DNA from 3 places in the Parageobacillus sp. KH3-4 genome. Region 2 is predicted to be linked to each of the others. Evidence: predicted binding sites of a transcription regulator. Region 2 holds the regulator's gene; each other region holds the start of a gene.
What was found. Region 2 encodes CtsR, which represses protease genes until heat stress. Its sites were predicted from a motif close to ATGGTCAATAAAGGTCAAACA; they were not measured.
Positions count from the first base shown of each region.

Region 1: MWM02_RS14295 (ATP-dependent Clp protease ATP-binding subunit) is a predicted target of CtsR. The motif match lies at 3,428-3,448, and genes of this name have one in related genera.
Region 3: clpP (ATP-dependent Clp endopeptidase proteolytic subunit ClpP) is a predicted target of CtsR. The motif match lies at 2,641-2,661, and genes of this name have one in related genera.

Region 1 is NZ_AP025627.1:2,834,128-2,839,754, forward strand. Features, by position in the region: gene MWM02_RS14280 (methyl-accepting chemotaxis protein) at 1-1,186, shown strand, start outside; gene MWM02_RS14285 (YkvI family membrane protein) at 1,422-2,453, opposite strand; gene MWM02_RS14290 (FixH family protein) at 2,563-3,297, opposite strand; gene MWM02_RS14295 (ATP-dependent Clp protease ATP-binding subunit) at 3,511-5,627, shown strand, end outside.
Region 2 is NZ_AP025627.1:96,357-101,983, reverse strand. Features, by position in the region: gene clpC (ATP-dependent protease ATP-binding subunit ClpC) at 1-1,362, opposite strand, end outside; gene mcsB (protein-arginine kinase McsB) at 1,369-2,451, opposite strand; gene mcsA (protein-arginine kinase activator protein McsA) at 2,456-3,004, opposite strand; gene MWM02_RS00520 (CtsR family transcriptional regulator) at 3,019-3,480, opposite strand; rRNA gene rrf (5S ribosomal RNA) at 3,683-3,799, opposite strand; rRNA gene MWM02_RS00510 (23S ribosomal RNA) at 3,935-5,627, opposite strand, start outside.
Region 3 is NZ_AP025627.1:444,941-450,567, forward strand. Features, by position in the region: gene MWM02_RS02185 (gluconeogenesis factor YvcK family protein) at 1-681, shown strand, start outside; gene whiA (DNA-binding protein WhiA) at 705-1,667, shown strand; gene MWM02_RS02195 (HPr family phosphocarrier protein) at 1,684-1,941, shown strand; gene clpP (ATP-dependent Clp endopeptidase proteolytic subunit ClpP) at 1,995-2,585, opposite strand; tRNA gene MWM02_RS02205 (tRNA-Arg) at 2,820-2,891, shown strand; gene rpoN (RNA polymerase factor sigma-54) at 3,293-4,606, shown strand; gene MWM02_RS02215 (glutaredoxin family protein) at 4,613-4,858, shown strand; gene MWM02_RS02220 (sugar-binding transcriptional regulator) at 4,984-5,627, shown strand, end outside.

The sequences.
Region 1 (5,627 bases), 1.1 Mb from region 2:
TGTTCCTGCCATGCTCAGCTTTCTCATCACGCTGCTTTTTTCGCTATCTTCGTTATGGACATGCGCTGCGACAATGATCGTCAGCTTGATCATAAGCTCGCTTTTTTACCGCTCTCTTGTCAATGAACTGCGCCATTGGTATAGCGCCACTCGCTCCGTTTCATCCGGAAACCTTCATACAGAAGTACATACTGGCCGAAAACGCAATGAATTTCATCAAATTGCATACGAAATAAACAAAATGATTTTCGGCATTCGCGCGATGATCACCGAGTTAGCGAAAGCCGCCAATACGGTAAATCAAGTAAGCGAACAACAGCGGCTGGAAACAAAACGGCTTTCTGAATCGTTTGATGAAATCGCCGCAGCAATGGAAACGTTCCGCGAAGGCACGAAACAGCAAACCGCATCGGTAGAACAAGCCAACCATTTAGTAATACAGATGGTCGAACGGGTGCAAAAAATGCAGGAAGAAGTGGAACGTGTCGTTTCACAGGCAAAAACCGCTCTCGCATCGATGGACGAAGGAAACCGCCTCATTGAAGAAACAAAACAAAAAATGGATACGATGCAACAAGAAATAAACAAAACGACGGCATTAATCCAAGCTGCATCACAAGAAGCGGCCAACGCCCAAAACATGATTTCCGCCATTCGAACGATCACCAAACAAACGAATTTGCTCGCGTTAAACGCATCGATCGAAGCCTCGCGCGCAGGAGAAACAGGAAAAGGCTTTGCCGTTGTCGCTCAAGAAATCCGCAAGCTTGCTGAAGATACAAACGATTTTGCTGCGCAAATTTTATCTTCGCTGCAGACGATGACAAGCGTGCTGCGTAACGCCGTCCAAGCCGTACAGGAAAACGAGCAGCATGTAGAAAAAACGAAACATTCGCTATGGAAAACGGGCGAAACATTCGCATTATTCCATCAAATGTTTTCCGAACTCAACACACTATTGCAGCAAAATCAAATCCATGTCGAGGCGGTTACCGGCAACGGCCAGAACCTTCAGCGCCTAATTGGTGATATTAACATCATCGCCAACGATTTCACAAATATGGTACAAGAAACTACCGCCGGATTAGAACAGCAAACTGCCGCCATCCATGAACTAGCAAAAGAAGCGGATGTTTTGCTTACTTCTGTTCAACAACTTCAGCAAATTGTCAACCGTTTTCATTGAAAACGGCAAAAAACGCGACTATGTTAGTGAACAATTCGCTGCCGGCAATGATATGGCGAACAGCAATCGCTGATAAGCTCTCCATTTCCTTTTGCTTTTCCCTTGGAATCTTGGAAAGAGCAGCAACTGCAAAGTTTAGTCGATTAGAACCAATGCTGCGTCCGCCAACGCTGTCATTGACTAGCCGAATTATAAAAGCGTTTGTCCGTTTTCACGCGGACAAACGCTGTCTACGCTATTTTGGCATTTTTCGCACACATAGCAACAAAAGAAAGACAAAGCTGATATACCCAAACAACGGATATAAAAACGACAAAAGCGAACTATAACGAAACAAACTGGCCGCGTACAATAAAGCGAACAAAGCAATAAGAAACAAGCTATTCGAAACAGAAAACATCGTGCGGAATTGCCGTTGCAGCCCAAACACGCCGCCAATGATAGACGTCAAAATTTCTCCGTAAATGACGAGAATATACACCCAGTAAAATAAAGAAAAAAAAGAACGAATTACTTCCGCCATCGGAATATCGTAACTCATCACATTTGGGAACGATAATAAAACGAAATGACTGCTCAATAAAATGCCCGTAAGCAGCAATCCTCCAATCATTGCTCCGCGCTGCACAGTCGTTTCATCATCGGCTTCCTGCGCTAATGGCACAAGCACAGGCTGCGCCATCGTTAAATTAAACGCGGCATACGAAAGCGGGGCAAGAAACGCCTTTAATGAATGATCGATTGTCATCCATCCTTCGCTACTCCATTTTTCCATGGCGAACAGCTTTAAAAGAACGATGGAGCTAAACAGCACCATGATCGGAACGATCAACGCATTAACACTAAACAACCCTTTTATATCGTATAACATCACAACAAGAGATAAACATAGCGTTATCGTGATCCCTGCCTGCTTTGGCATCCCGAGCTGCTCTTCAAACACCGCGCCCGCGCCCGCGATCATTACCGCAACCACTCCCATAATCATGGCCGTCATAATAATCGTAACAAACGGACTCATTACGTTTCCAAATAAATAGCGGTTAAACTGCTGGTAAGAGACCGCACCAATCCTGCGCGCCATCACCATCATTCGCGCTCCCATCCATGTAAATAAGCTGCCGCTGATGATCACTCCCATCGTGCCAAAAGCTCCGTATTGAGTGAAAAATTCGACGATCTCCTTTCCTGTCGCAAATCCCGCGCCAACGACTGTTCCGACGTAGACAGCGGCAATTTGCCACGCTTCTGACCATTTTTTCCACACTTCTGCTGCCTCATCCTCCTTGTCCACACTTTATTTCATATATATGTAAACGCGGACAAAGAAAGACGAAATAATAAAGAAAAAGGATGCCAAAACAAAGCATCCTTTTTTATTTCACCGTAATTTGTTCGATTTGATGCTCATGCAATTCTTTCGCCTCTACGTGGATTTTTACCGAGTATGTTCCTTTTTCTTGGAAAGTTGCCGCCGCTTCATATTGGCCAGCTTGTGTCTCGCTTGCATCAATGAACTCATGCTTTCCGCTATCTTTCCACACTTCAAAACGAACCACGGCGTTTGTCAGCGGTTTCCCGGCGTGAGCAATCCGCGCCGTCAAACTTACAGGCTTATTGACTGCATATTCCTTATGTTGCAGCATTATCGATAAGTCAGCGTGATGATGGCCGCCATGTCCAGCATTATCACCGTGTTCTTGGTGCTGTTTGGACTCTTGGCCAACAATAATATCTTTTTTCGGCATATTGTGCATGTTCCGCGCTGTGACATGCGCAACGACGGAATATGTTCCTGGCTCTGTAAACGTTTTGGTGACGGAATATTTACCGCTTCCTTCATTTTTCGCCTTTAGCATATCATGTTGTTCGCTTCCGTGTTTCCAAATTTCAAATTTCACTTCATCGGCGTCGTCTACTTTTTCACCTCCGTATGTTACGACACACGCAATCGTTGTTTCTTTGTTTAACTCAATATGGTCGTCTGCTTCTATTTTCACTTCCAACATCGCCGGCTTTTCCGGTTTTTTCTCTTGCTTCTCTTGATCGCAAGCCGCGAATAAAAGCAATGACGACATCAGCAACGCCAAAAACGCATAAACTTTTTTCATCCTTTTCACCCTCGCTAAACTTTTTTCTGTCCCAAACTATATCATAAGTTTGCCGCGTTCTATACCATCGTTCACCGTTTTTCCAAAAACATTTCACGATTACAACAAATTTTTTTGAAAAAAACACTTGAAAGTCAAAGATAGTCAAAGTATAATAAAGACAGAAAGTCAAAGATAGTCAAAGTCAAACGGTAAAAAAGGAGGTTATGCCTCATGCTTTGCCAAGTATGTCAGCAAAACGAAGCAACAGTATTTATCAACTTGCAATTTAACCATGAGAAAAAACAAATGCATCTTTGCCATGAATGTTATGAAAAACAAAAACAAGAGCTTTCCATCCCAATGAACTTCGGGTTTGGAGGCTTTTCGTCATTCCCGTTTGATGATTTCTTTATGAACGATTTTTCGCCAACTTCAGAAATGGGCACGCCACAGCCAAATATCGCACAGCCACCGCAACGCAACAGAAAAGGCGGCGGCTTCCTAGATCAATTCGGCCGCAACTTGACGCAACTTGCGAAAGCCGGTCTGATTGATCCAGTCATCGGCCGTGATAAAGAAATCGAACGCGTTATCGAAATTTTAAACCGCCGCAATAAAAACAACCCGGTATTAATCGGGGAGCCAGGCGTCGGGAAAACGGCGATCGTCGAAGGACTTGCCTTGAAAATTGCGGAAGGACAAGTTCCGGAAAAACTATTAAATAAAGAAGTATATTTGCTTGACGTCGCCTCGCTTGTCGCCAACACGGGCATCCGCGGTCAATTTGAAGAGCGCATGAAACGTCTTATCGCTGAATTGCAACAACGCAAAAACATCATTCTTTTCATCGACGAAATTCACTTGCTCGTCGGCGCCGGTTCGGCGGAAGGTTCAATGGATGCCGGCAACATTTTAAAACCAGCGCTTGCCCGCGGTGAATTGCAAGTCGTCGGCGCGACCACATTGAAAGAATACCGACAAATTGAAAAGGACGCCGCGCTTGAACGCCGCTTCCAACCAGTGATCGTCCATGAGCCAACAGTCGAACAAGCAATCACGATTTTAAAAGGCATTCAGCCAAAATACGAGCAATTCCACCATGTGAAATATACGGATGAAGCGATTGAGGCGTGCGTGAAATTGTCGCATCGCTACATTCAAGACCGCTTCTTACCAGACAAAGCGATCGACTTGTTAGACGAAGCCGGCTCCAAAGCGAACTTGCACATTGGTCCGACAGATGAAAAACAAATTCAAGAGCGCCTTGCGCAAATCGCCAAAGAAAAAGCAAAAGCAGTGAAGGAAGAAAATTTCGAACTGGCAGCGAAATTGCGCAGCGAAGAGTTGAAATTGGAAAAACAACTACAAAACGGCGTAAACCAAGAACGCCCAGTCGTCGATGTTGCCGATATCCAACGCATTATTGAAGAGAAAACTGGCATTCCTGTTGGCAAACTGCAAGCCGATGAAAAAGAAAAAATGAAACATTTAGAAGAAAACTTGGCGAAAAAAGTGATTGGCCAAGAAGAAGCAGTGAAAAAAGTAGCGAAAGCGATCCGCCGCAGCCGCGCGGGATTAAAAGCAAAACATCGCCCAGTCGGTTCGTTCTTATTCGTCGGTCCAACTGGCGTCGGAAAAACAGAGCTGGCGAAAACGCTCGCAGAAGAATTGTTCGGCTCGAAAGATGCAATGATTCGCCTCGATATGAGCGAATATATGGAAAAACATTCGGTATCGAAATTAATCGGTTCACCTCCTGGCTATGTCGGTTTTGAGGAAGCCGGCCAGCTTACAGAAAAAGTGCGCCGCAATCCATACAGCATTATCTTGCTTGACGAAATTGAAAAAGCGCACCCGGATGTGCAGCACATCTTCCTACAAATTTTAGAAGACGGCCGTCTCACTGACAGCCAAGGCCGCACCGTAAGCTTTAAAGACACGGTCATCATCGCGACAAGCAACGCCGGTGTTACCGATAAAAAAATTACGGTCGGATTCGAAAAACAAGAGACAACGCACACAAGCGTTCTTGAGTCGTTGAATGCCTACTTCAAGCCGGAATTTTTAAACCGTTTCGATGCGATTATCGAATTCAAACCGCTGCAAAAAGAACATATGCTGCAAATTGTGGATCTCATGCTTAACGAAGTAAAAGCGACATTGCGCGAACAACACATCGAACTTGACGTAACGCCAGCGGCGAAAGAAAAATTGGCGGAACTTGGCTACCATCCAGCGTTCGGCGCTCGTCCGCTCCGCCGCGTCATCCAAGAACACGTCGAAGACAAAATCGCCGACGTCTTGCTTGATGAAAACGATCAAGTGCAAGCGATTCGCATCGATGTCGA
Region 2 (5,627 bases):
CAGTTCTTCGCGTAAACGTTGTTCCATGTCGCGCAGCGAAGCAGCTTTTTCAAATTCTTGGCTTTGTACAGCAGCGTCTTTTTCCTTACGCACTTCCTCCAGTTTTTGTTCGAGCTCTTTTAATTTTGGCGGTGCCGTAAACGAACGCAGGCGAACTTTCGAGCATGCCTCATCGATTAAATCGATCGCTTTATCCGGAAGAAAACGGTCGGTAATATAACGGTCAGATAATTTTACCGCCTGAATGATCGCCTCATCGGAAATAGATACGCGGTGATGCGCTTCATAGCGATCGCGCAATCCTTTTAAAATTTGAATTGATTCCTCTACCGTCGGCTCATCGACGTAAATCGGTTGGAAACGACGTTCTAGCGCCGCGTCTTTTTCAATATATTTCCGATATTCGTCCAATGTAGTCGCACCAATGCATTGCAGCTCCCCGCGGGCAAGCGCTGGCTTCAAGATGTTCGATGCATCAATCGCGCCTTCCGCTCCACCTGCGCCAATAAGCGTATGGAGCTCATCAATGAAGAGAATGATGTTTCCTGCTTGTCGAATTTCATCCATCACTTTTTTCAAACGATCTTCAAATTCCCCACGGTATTTTGTACCAGCAACGACCGTTCCCATATCCAGCGTCATGACCCGCTTATCGCGAAGCGTTTCCGGCACTTCGTTGTTGACGATTTGCTGCGCGAGCCCTTCAGCAATCGCCGTTTTCCCAACTCCAGGTTCCCCGATTAGCACCGGATTATTTTTTGTACGGCGGCTCAATACTTCGATGACACGCTGAATTTCTTTGCTTCTGCCAATGACCGGGTCTAATCTGCCTTCACGGGCAATCGCCGTTAAATCACGGGCCAAGCTGTCTAATGTTGGCGTACTTACATGCGAAGCGCCTCCTCCTGAATGACCGGAAACTGACTCATTGCTTCCAAGCAATTGCAGCACTTGTTGGCGCGCTTTATTCAGACTCACTCCTAAATTATTAAGTACGCGAGCCGCAACTCCTTCTCCTTCACGAATGAGGCCAAGCAAAATATGTTCCGTTCCTACATAGGAATGCCCAAGCTTTCTCGCCTCGTCCATCGACAATTCGATTACTTTTTTCGCACGTGGCGTATAATGGATCGTATGGGAAACTTCATGGCCGCGGCCGATTAGCGATTCTACCTCTTTTTGGATTTTCTCCGGACCAAGTCCTAACGCCATTAATGCTTTGGCTGCAATTCCTTCTCCTTCACGAATTAAACCTAATAAAATATGTTCCGTTCCAATGTTATTATGGCCAAGGCGTATTGCCTCTTCTTGGGCTAGCGCCAACACTTTTTGCGCCCGTTCCGTAAATCTTCCAAACATCATCACTCATCACCCTCCATTCATTTTTCGTTCTTCCATGTTTAAACGCTCTCGTATCAGTGCAGCTCGTCGAACATCCCGTTCTTCCGGTCTTAACACGCCGCCTGCATATTGTTGTAAAAAACCAGGTTGAGTTAAAATCATGAGCTCATTTAAAATATTGCGCGAAATATTTTTAATGTACCCTAAATCAATCCCTAAACGTACATCTGACAAACATTGAGCCGCTTCTTTCGAGTCAATAACACGGCTATTGGCCAATATCCCATAGGAACGGAAGACTCTGTCTTCTAATTGTATGTTTAAAGTTTTAACTAATGTCTCCCTTGCCATTCTTTCCTGAGCAATTAACTGCTGAACGACACTTTTCAAATCTTCGACAATATCCTCTTCTGACTTTCCTAATGTAATTTGGTTCGAAATTTGAAAAATATTCCCTAATGCCTCACTGCCTTCTCCATATGTTCCACGTACGACTAACCCGAGTTGGTTAACTGCTGGAATAACGCGGTTCATCTGCTGTGTTAAAACGAGAGCCGGGAGATGCATCATTACAGAAGCGCGCATTCCTGTTCCAACATTTGTCGGGCAGCTTGTTAAATATCCAAGTTTTTCATCAAATGCATAATTGACATGTTCCTCAATCCAGTCATCAAGTTCATTAGCTGCTTTTAATGCCTCTGTTAATTGAAAGCCAGGAAATAAGCATTGAATGCGAATGTGATCCTCTTCATTAATCATAATGCTTATTTCCTCATTTTCTGAGAGCAAGCATGCCCCAAAGGGAGAATCTTCTGCCAAATGCGGACTAATTAAATGCTTTTCTACCAATACCCTTTTTTCAATCGGTTGAAGCTCTGACATTTTTAACAATTCGAAACGACCGACAGAACGATAAAAACGGTGGGCAAATGTTTGCTCAAACAATGAAACGATTTGCTGCGCTTCCTCATTGCTAAATACCGTGGGAAACCGAAAATCGCTAATGTTTCTGGCCAAGCGGATGCGGCTGCTTAACACGATGTCCGAATCAGGACCCTCTTGGCTCATCCAAGAGCTTACTGCCGTATTAAAAAACTTCTCAAACGACATATAACTACATCTCCCCCTCTCCACGTTGATGAAGCTGATATTCAAGGGAACGAATTTGATCGCGAACCTCTGCCGCCTTTTCAAATTCTTCTCTTGCCACAAGTTCCTGCAATTTTTGTTTTAACATAGCAATTTGTTTGCGCAAATGAAGTGTTCCACCTTTTCGTTTCGGTATTTTTCCAGCATGGGCTGTATTTCCGCTATGGAGTCTTTTCAATATTGGCGGTAAATATCGGGCAAAGGTGCGATAACAGTTTGAACAACCGAAACGACCTATTTTTGTAAACTGATGATAAGTCATGTTACATTTTTCGCATTGTAAAATATCTGAACTGTGGAACGGACTTGTTGTCATTTCTTTCACAGAAGATGGAAAGTTAAGCAGGCCAGCTAACAAATTATTAAAGGAAAAGTCGTCATTCCCATAAAACATAAACATATCGCTATGCTCATGCGCGCATTGTTCGCAAAGATGAAATTCCGTTTTTTCACCGTTTATAATTTTCGTGAAATGCATCGTTGCCGGTCTCTCTTTGCATTCTTGACATATCAACTTTATCCCCTCCCCTACTTATACTTTAGCGATGTCAACATCGCTCTTAGCATGCGCGCTCTCAATTCGTCACGTTGTGGCAAATCGATGTATAATACGGAACGGTCCATTACGCTTAGCATAATTTTTGCTTCCCGTTCTGAAATTACCTTTTCTTCAACAAGACGCTGAATAATATCTTCCGCATTGGATTGGCTGACGTGACGTCCGACTAATTCCAGCAATTGATCAATCAGCTGTGCTTCGCTTTTTGTCTTGACTTTCATAATGCGAATGTAACCGCCGCCGCCGCGCTTACTCTCAACAATATATCCTCTCTCCAACGTAAATCTCGTATTAATGACATAATTAATTTGCGACGGAACACACTGAAATTTATCCGCAATTTCGCTTCTTTTAATTTCCACAATATCTTTATCGCTCATGTTCAATACTTGTTTTAAATATTGCTCAATAATATCGGAAATATTTGGCACTCTACCTCCTCCTTGTATACGAAGTTGACTTTGACTATATTTGACCTTACTTCTACTATATAGTGTATTAAAAAAAAATGCAAGGGTCACTCACAAAAAAGATCAGTCATATCATTTCCTTTTTTTCCGAAAATAAAACACAACTTCTTTTTCAGAACAAAAAAAGAAGTATGCCTTAATAAGGCATACTTCTTTTCACACTGCCTAGCAACGACCTACTCTCGCAGGGGCGCTGGCCCCAACTACCATCGGCGCTGGAGAGCTTAACTTCCGTGTTCGGAATGGGAACGGGTGTTTCCTCTCCGCTATTGTCACTAGGCAAGTATTTCTGACAGGTATTATTATATTTCAATCATCTCTTTTGTCAAGAGGGATTCGTTCCCTCAAAACTAGATAACCGTCCGTTCGGAAGAAACCGTTTCGCTGGGCGGCTTCCTTTGCTTTTCCGTTCCGCTTGGTTAAGTCCTCGATCGATTAGTATCCGTCAGCTCCACGTGTCGCCACGCTTCCACCTCGGACCTATCGACCTCGTCATCTTCGAGGGATCTTACTCGCTTTTCGCGATGGGAAATCTCATCTTGAGGGGGGCTTCACGCTTAGATGCTTTCAGCGCTTATCCCTTCCGCACATAGCTACCCAGCGGTGCCCCTGGCGGGACAACTGGTACACCAGCGGTGCGTCCATCCCGGTCCTCTCGTACTAAGGACAGCTCCTCTCAAATTTCCTGCGCCCGCGACGGATAGGGACCGAACTGTCTCACGACGTTCTGAACCCAGCTCGCGTACCGCTTTAATGGGCGAACAGCCCAACCCTTGGGACCGACTACAGCCCCAGGATGCGATGAGCCGACATCGAGGTGCCAAACCTCCCCGTCGATGTGGACTCTTGGGGGAGATCAGCCTGTTATCCCCGGGGTAGCTTTTATCCGTTGAGCGATGGCCCTTCCATACGGAACCACCGGATCACTAAGCCCGACTTTCGTCCCTGCTCGACCTGTCCGTCTCGCAGTCAAGCTCCCTTCTGCCTTTGCACTCTCCGAATGATTTCCAACCATTCTGAGGGAACCTTTGGGCGCCTCCGTTACCTTTTGGGAGGCGACCGCCCCAGTCAAACTGCCCACCTGACACTGTCTCCCACCCCGGTAAGGGGTGCGGGTTAGAATTTCAATACCGCCAGGGTGGTATCCCACCGCCGCCTCCACCGAAGCTGGCGCTCCGGCTTCCCAGGCTCCCACCTATCCTGTACAAGCGATACCAAAATTCCATATCAGGCTGCAGTAAAGCTCCACGGGGTCTTTCCGTCCTGTCGCGGGTAACCTGCATCTTCACAGGTAGTATGATTTCACCGGGTCTCTCGTTGAGACAGTGCCCAAGTCGTTACACCTTTCGTGCGGGTCGGAACTTACCCGACAAGGAATTTCGCTACCTTAGGACCGTTATAGTTACGGCCGCCGTTTACTGGGGCTTCGGTTCGCACCTTCAGCCTTGCGGCTTAAGCGCTCCCCTTAACCTTCCAGCACCGGGCAGGTGTCAGCCCCTATACTTCGCCTTTCGGCTTCGCAGAGACCTGTGTTTTTGATAAACAGTCGCTTGGGCCTTTTCACTGCGGCTCCCTCGGGCTTGAGACCCAAGAGAGCACCCCTTCTCCCGAAGTTACGGGGTCATTTTGCCGAGTTCCTTAACGAGAGTTCTCCCGCGCACCTTAGGATTCTCTCCTCGCCTACCTGTGTCGGTTTGCGGTACGGGCACCTCCCACCTCGCTAGAGGCTTTTCTTGGCAGTGTAGGATCGGGGACTTCGGGACCAAAGGTCCCTTCGCCATCACGGCTCCGCCTTGTTGCCAGACGGATTTGCCTATCTGGCGGCCTAACCGCTTGGACAGGCTATTCCAGCAGCCTGCTCGCCCTACCTTCCTGCGTCCCCCCATCGCTCAAACGGTGAGGAGGTGGTACAGGAATCTCGACCTGTTGCCCATCACCTACGCCTTTCGGCCTCGGCTTAGGTCCCGACTAACCCTGAGCGGACGAACCTTCCTCAGGAACCCTTAGGCTTTCGGTGCAGAGGATTCTCACCTCTGTTTTCGCTACTCACACCGGCATTCTCACTTCTAAGCGCTCCACGAGTCCTTCCGGTCTCGCTTCAGCGCACT
Region 3 (5,627 bases), 350 kb from region 2:
GCGTTGACCTCGATTACCGGCGATTTTGTGAAAGCGATCCGCGAGATGAGCAAAGTGTTGAACGTGCACGGACAAGTGTTGCCGGCGGCGAATAAAAGTGTCGTTCTTCACGCGGAGATGGAAGACGGCGCAATTGTTTCCGGGGAGTCAAAAATCCCTTATTCCGGAAAAAAAATTAAAAAAGTATTTTTGACGCCAGAAAATGTTGAGCCGCTTCCCGAAACGATTGACGCGATTCGCTCTGCGGATTTGATTGTCATCGGTCCGGGAAGTTTATATACAAGCATTTTGCCAAACTTGCTTGTGCCGAAAATCGGTCAGGAGGTTTGTCAAGCGAAGGCGAAAAAGGTATATATATGCAACGTGATGACCCAAGCGGGCGAGACGCTGCACTATACGGTAAGCGATCATGTCAAAGCGCTCCATGACCATATGGGATGCTTATTTCTTGATGTTGTCGTTGTCAATAGCGGACATATTCCGGAAGAGATCCAACGGCGTTATGCTGAAGAGTTGGCCGAACCGGTGAAGGATGATGGCGACCGGCTCACAGAGCTGGGAATTGAAGTGATTCGCGATAATATCGTCAGCTATGAAGACCACGTCATCCGTCATGACACAAAAAAAGTGGCGTCGCTGCTCATTTCGCTTATTACAGCACCTCCTTCTTCCAATGGCTGAATGAACTACGGAGGTGACTAACCATGTCATTTGCATCAGAAACGAAAAAAGAACTAACGAATTTAGAAGTGAAACCTTGCTGCTTAAAAGCGGAGTTGTCCGCGCTTCTCCGCATGAATGGTTTGCTGTCTTTTTCCAACCAAAAGATTATCGTCGATGTGCAAACGGAAAACGCTGCCATCGCGCGGAGAATTTACACTCTTTTAAAGAAAGGGTATGAAGTCACGGTCGAACTATTAGTTCGAAAAAAGATGCGCCTGAAAAAAAACAATGTGTACATCGTGCGAATCGTCGACGGCGCTCGCGAATTGTTAAAGGATTTAAAAATATTGGAGGAGGATTTTTCACTGATTCGAGTCATTTCGCCAGAATTAGTGAAAAAAAAGTGCTGTAAGCGTTCTTATTTGCGCGGCGCGTTTCTCGCCGGAGGATCGGTAAACAATCCGGAAACATCATCCTACCATTTAGAAATTTTTTCTCTTTATGAAGAACATAACGATTCATTATGTGAATTAATGAACAGCCACTTTTTTCTTAATGCTAAAACGCTGGAACGAAAAAAAGGGTTTATTACGTATTTAAAAGAGGCAGAAAAAATTTCCGAGTTTTTAAATATTATCGGCGCCCACCAAGCGTTATTGCGCTTTGAAGATATTCGCATTGTGCGCGATATGAGAAATTCGGTAAACCGCCTTGTCAATTGCGAAACGGCGAACTTAAATAAAACGATTGGTGCTGCGCTTCGCCAAGTGGAAAACATTCGCTATATTGATGAAACGATCGGATTGAGTTCCCTTCCTGATAAATTACGGGAAATTGCCGAATTGCGAATGATGTATCAGGATGTAACGTTAAAAGAATTAGGGGAATTAGTGTCCGGCGGAAAGATTAGCAAATCAGGAATCAACCACCGTCTGCGGAAAATTGATGAAATTGCGGAACGGCTGCGGGCTGGCAAGCCTGTCGATTTTCATAAATCGTTATAAAAAGGGGAGATGGAGCATGGTTGAGAGACGAGTAGAAGTGCGGTTGAAAACGGGATTGCAAGCGCGCCCGGCGGCGTTGTTTGTTCAGGAGGCGAATCGCTTTTCTTCCGACATCTATTTGGAAAAAGACGGGAAGAAAGTGAACGCCAAAAGCATTATGGGGCTAATGAGCCTTGCGATCAGCACCGGTTCTGTCATTACATTGATCGCGGATGGCCCGGATGAAAACGAAGCGATTGAAAAATTAGCAAATTATGTGGAAAATGAGAAATAAACAAAATAGGCTGCTTCTGCGTAAATCGAAGCAGCCTATCATTTTAATTCATTTTATTTTTCATCTACGCGCGTTAACACGCGGTCGATAATTCCATATTCCTGCGCTTTTTGTGCCGTCATGAAGTTATCGCGGTCCGTATCGCGTTCAATCACGTCGATTGGCTGGCCGGTATTTTCAGAAAGAATGCGATTTAACTTATCGCGCAAGAAAAGGATTCGTTTTGCGGCAATTTCGATTTCTGTCGCCTGACCTTGCGCGCCGCCAAGCGGTTGATGAATCATAATTTCGCTATTTGGCAAGGCAAACCGTTTTCCTTTTGCCCCGGCAGCAAGCAAAAATGCTCCCATCGAAGCAGCCATGCCGATGCAGATCGTTGAAACGTCCGGCTTAATAAATTGCATTGTGTCATAAATCGCCAAGCCGGCAGTAATCGAACCGCCTGGGCTGTTAATATAAAGCGAAATGTCTTTCTCCGGATCTTCCGCCGCTAAAAATAGTAATTGCGAAACGATCGAGTTTGCCACTTGATCGTCAATTGGACTGCCGAGAATGATAATGCGGTCTTTCAATAAACGAGAATAAATGTCATATGCACGTTCCCCGCGGCTTGTTTGCTCAATAACTGTAGGGATTAAATTCATGAGGCTTCCTCCTTTACCAATCGCTTAAAATCGTATGTATCTCTATCATACATAAATGGTCAATGAAGGTCAAACAAAAAATACCTGACCTTACTCTATATTTTAATTATTATTCGCTATCGGCATTAGACATCCCTTTTTTCATCATAACCTCTTTTCCATTTTTTAAACGTATTTTCCCTCTTGCAATATAAAGCTGTTTTCAATATAATTGAATATGCAACTGATCATAGTGCCCTCGTAGTGTAGTGGATAGCACGAGAGATTCCGGTTCTCTTAGCGTGGGTTCGAATCCTGCCGAGGGCGTTCCAACTGTCCGACAGGTTCGGATTGAATTTATCCGAACCGTTGATGCGACTGCGTTTGCAGTCGTTTTTCATTTTTTGGGAATCCGAAAGAATCCGATAGAATTTGAAAAAATTTTGCACGGCTTATTTGTCGTTGTAGAGCTCATCCATCGCAAGCTCCACTTGCCGAGCTTCTTTTTGTTCTATTTCGTCTAGGGCGTAAAAGCGGAAACCTGCTGCGGAACGCGGCAGGTTTTTTGCATAATTGCATATATATAACTAAACGTTTCTGCTTTTCGTTGACCACGCTATGCTAGACAATAGCGCATTTCCGGGCTGATTGTGTTACCTGTTTTATATATTTTTCTATATACCGTCAAGGCAGCAGTAGTGTACAATAAAAGAAAGGGGGGCTTGACGATGAGGGCGGAATTATGGCAAGAACAGCGGCTGAAGCTATCGCTGACAAAAGAATTGACGCAAGCAATCGAATTATTGCAATATTCTGCCGTGGAGCTGCAGTCGTTTTTATATGAACAGTCGCTGGATAACCCGTTTCTTGAAATTCGCGACTACCGGTTGAAGCGCAGCTATCGCGACTCGTCAGATAAGGAAAAACAGCGATGGATTGAAAATATAAGCGCTCATTCGGAAACGCTTTCATTGTATTTAACCGCACAGCTTCCAGCCCTGTCTCTTTCGGAACGCGAAGAACGCGTCGTGCATTATATGATCGCTTCCCTTGATGAAGATGGATATTTGCGGACAGAGATCGAAGAGATCGCGGAACAGCTTGCTATTTCCAAACAGGAAGCGGAAAAAGCGCTGCAGATTGTTCAGTCGTTAGAGCCGGCTGGCGTTGGCGCCCGCAGTTTGCAAGAATGTTTATATTTGCAGCTAAGGCGTTTGCCGCATCGCGATGAGTTAGCGGAACAAATCGTACAACATCATTTTTCGCTATTTGTCGAAAAAGCTTGGAAAACGTTAGCAAAACAGCTTGACGTGGACATTGCTTCATTGCAGCGCGTATGGGATTTAATCCGCTCGCTTGAGCCGCGCCCCGGCATCCATTATACAAAAGAGATGCCCCATTTCATCGTTCCTGATATCATTATCGAACGTAGCGATGAAGGGGATTGGTGCGTTTTTTGCAATGATGATGTGCATCCGGAGCTTGTCTGGAATCGGGCATACGAACAAAAAGTTTCCGGTTACCATGACGGGCAAGTTCAATCGTTTATAAAAGATAAATATCGGCAATTTTTATGGTTAGCCAAAAGCTTAGAACAGCGTAAACAAACGTTGCTCAACATTATGCATGTCATCGTTAATAAGCAAAAACAATGTTTGGAAGCGGGTTTTGCCTCCTTAAAGCCCCTTACGATGCGGGAAGTGGCGGAAGAGTTGGGCATTCACGAATCTACTGTCAGCCGTGCCGTGAAAAACAAATACGTGCAAACGCCGTTTGGCACCGTGGAACTTCGCCGCTTTTTTTCCAACGCTGTTTCTTCCGTTTACGCGGACGAAGATGCAGCTTCTTCGGTAAAAGTGAAAATGTTTATTAAGCAATTAATAGAACAGGAAAATAAGCAGCGGCCGCTTTCCGACCAAAAGCTCGCCGACTTATTGCATGAGCGATACGGCGTAGTCGTCTCGCGCAGAACAGTTGCAAAATATCGTGAGCAACTGCGTATTCCGTCATCAGCAAAACGAAAACAGTATGTAGGGAAGTGACAGCAAGTGATCATTAACTTATATTCGAAAACAAATTGTCCGCTATGTGATAAAGCAAAACAAGTGCTGCAAGAACTACAAAAGGAATTCACTTTTCAAATCAGGGAAATTGACATTTATCAAGATGATGCGTTGCTGGAAAAATATCAGTTGATGATTCCCGTTGTCGAAATCGATGGCGAAGAAGTCGATTTCGGCATAATTCAAAAAGATGTCATAAGAAAGCGTTTGCTTGAGGTGCGAAATAGTTGAACATTGTCAATCCTCCTGTTACAATAAAATCGACGCAGGAGGGAGTTTTTTTCGTACAATCGGGACATAATAAGTCATACCGGGACGTTTTGTGTCCATGCATTTTCATAAGGAGAAGGGAATCAATGCAGTCATTAATTGAGGCGCAAAAAAAATTATTGCCCGACCTTCTTGAAGTTATGCAAAAACGCTATCGCATTTTGCGTTACATTTCTCTCATGCAGCCAGTCGGGCGAAGGGTGTTGTCGAACAGCTTAGGAATAAGTGAACGCGTGCTTCGTTCGGAGGTGCAGTTTTTAAAAGAGCAAAACTTGCTCACCATCAGCTCCGCTGGCATGAGCTTGACGCAGGAAGGAAAGGGATTGCTGCATACCCTTGAAGATGTTATGAGGGAAGTGTTGGGCCTAAAAGATTTAGAAACAAAATTAAAGCAAAAACTTCATGTTAAAGAAGTGATCGTTGTCGCCGGGGATAGCGACCTTTCTCCTTGGGTAAAAAAAGAAATGGGGAGAGCTTGTACGACGTGCATGAAAGAACGGCTAGCAAACGGCGACATCGTGGCGGTGACAGGAGGCACCACGATGGCTGCGGTGGCCGAGATGATGACGCCGGATGCGAAGCTAAACGATCTTTTATTTGTTCCCGCACGAGGAGGCCTAGGGGAGAATGTGGAAAACCAGGCCAATACCATTTGCGCAAAGATGGCGGAAAAATCGCTAGGAAATTATCGGCTTCTTCATGTTCCCGACCATTTAAGCCGCGAAGCGTA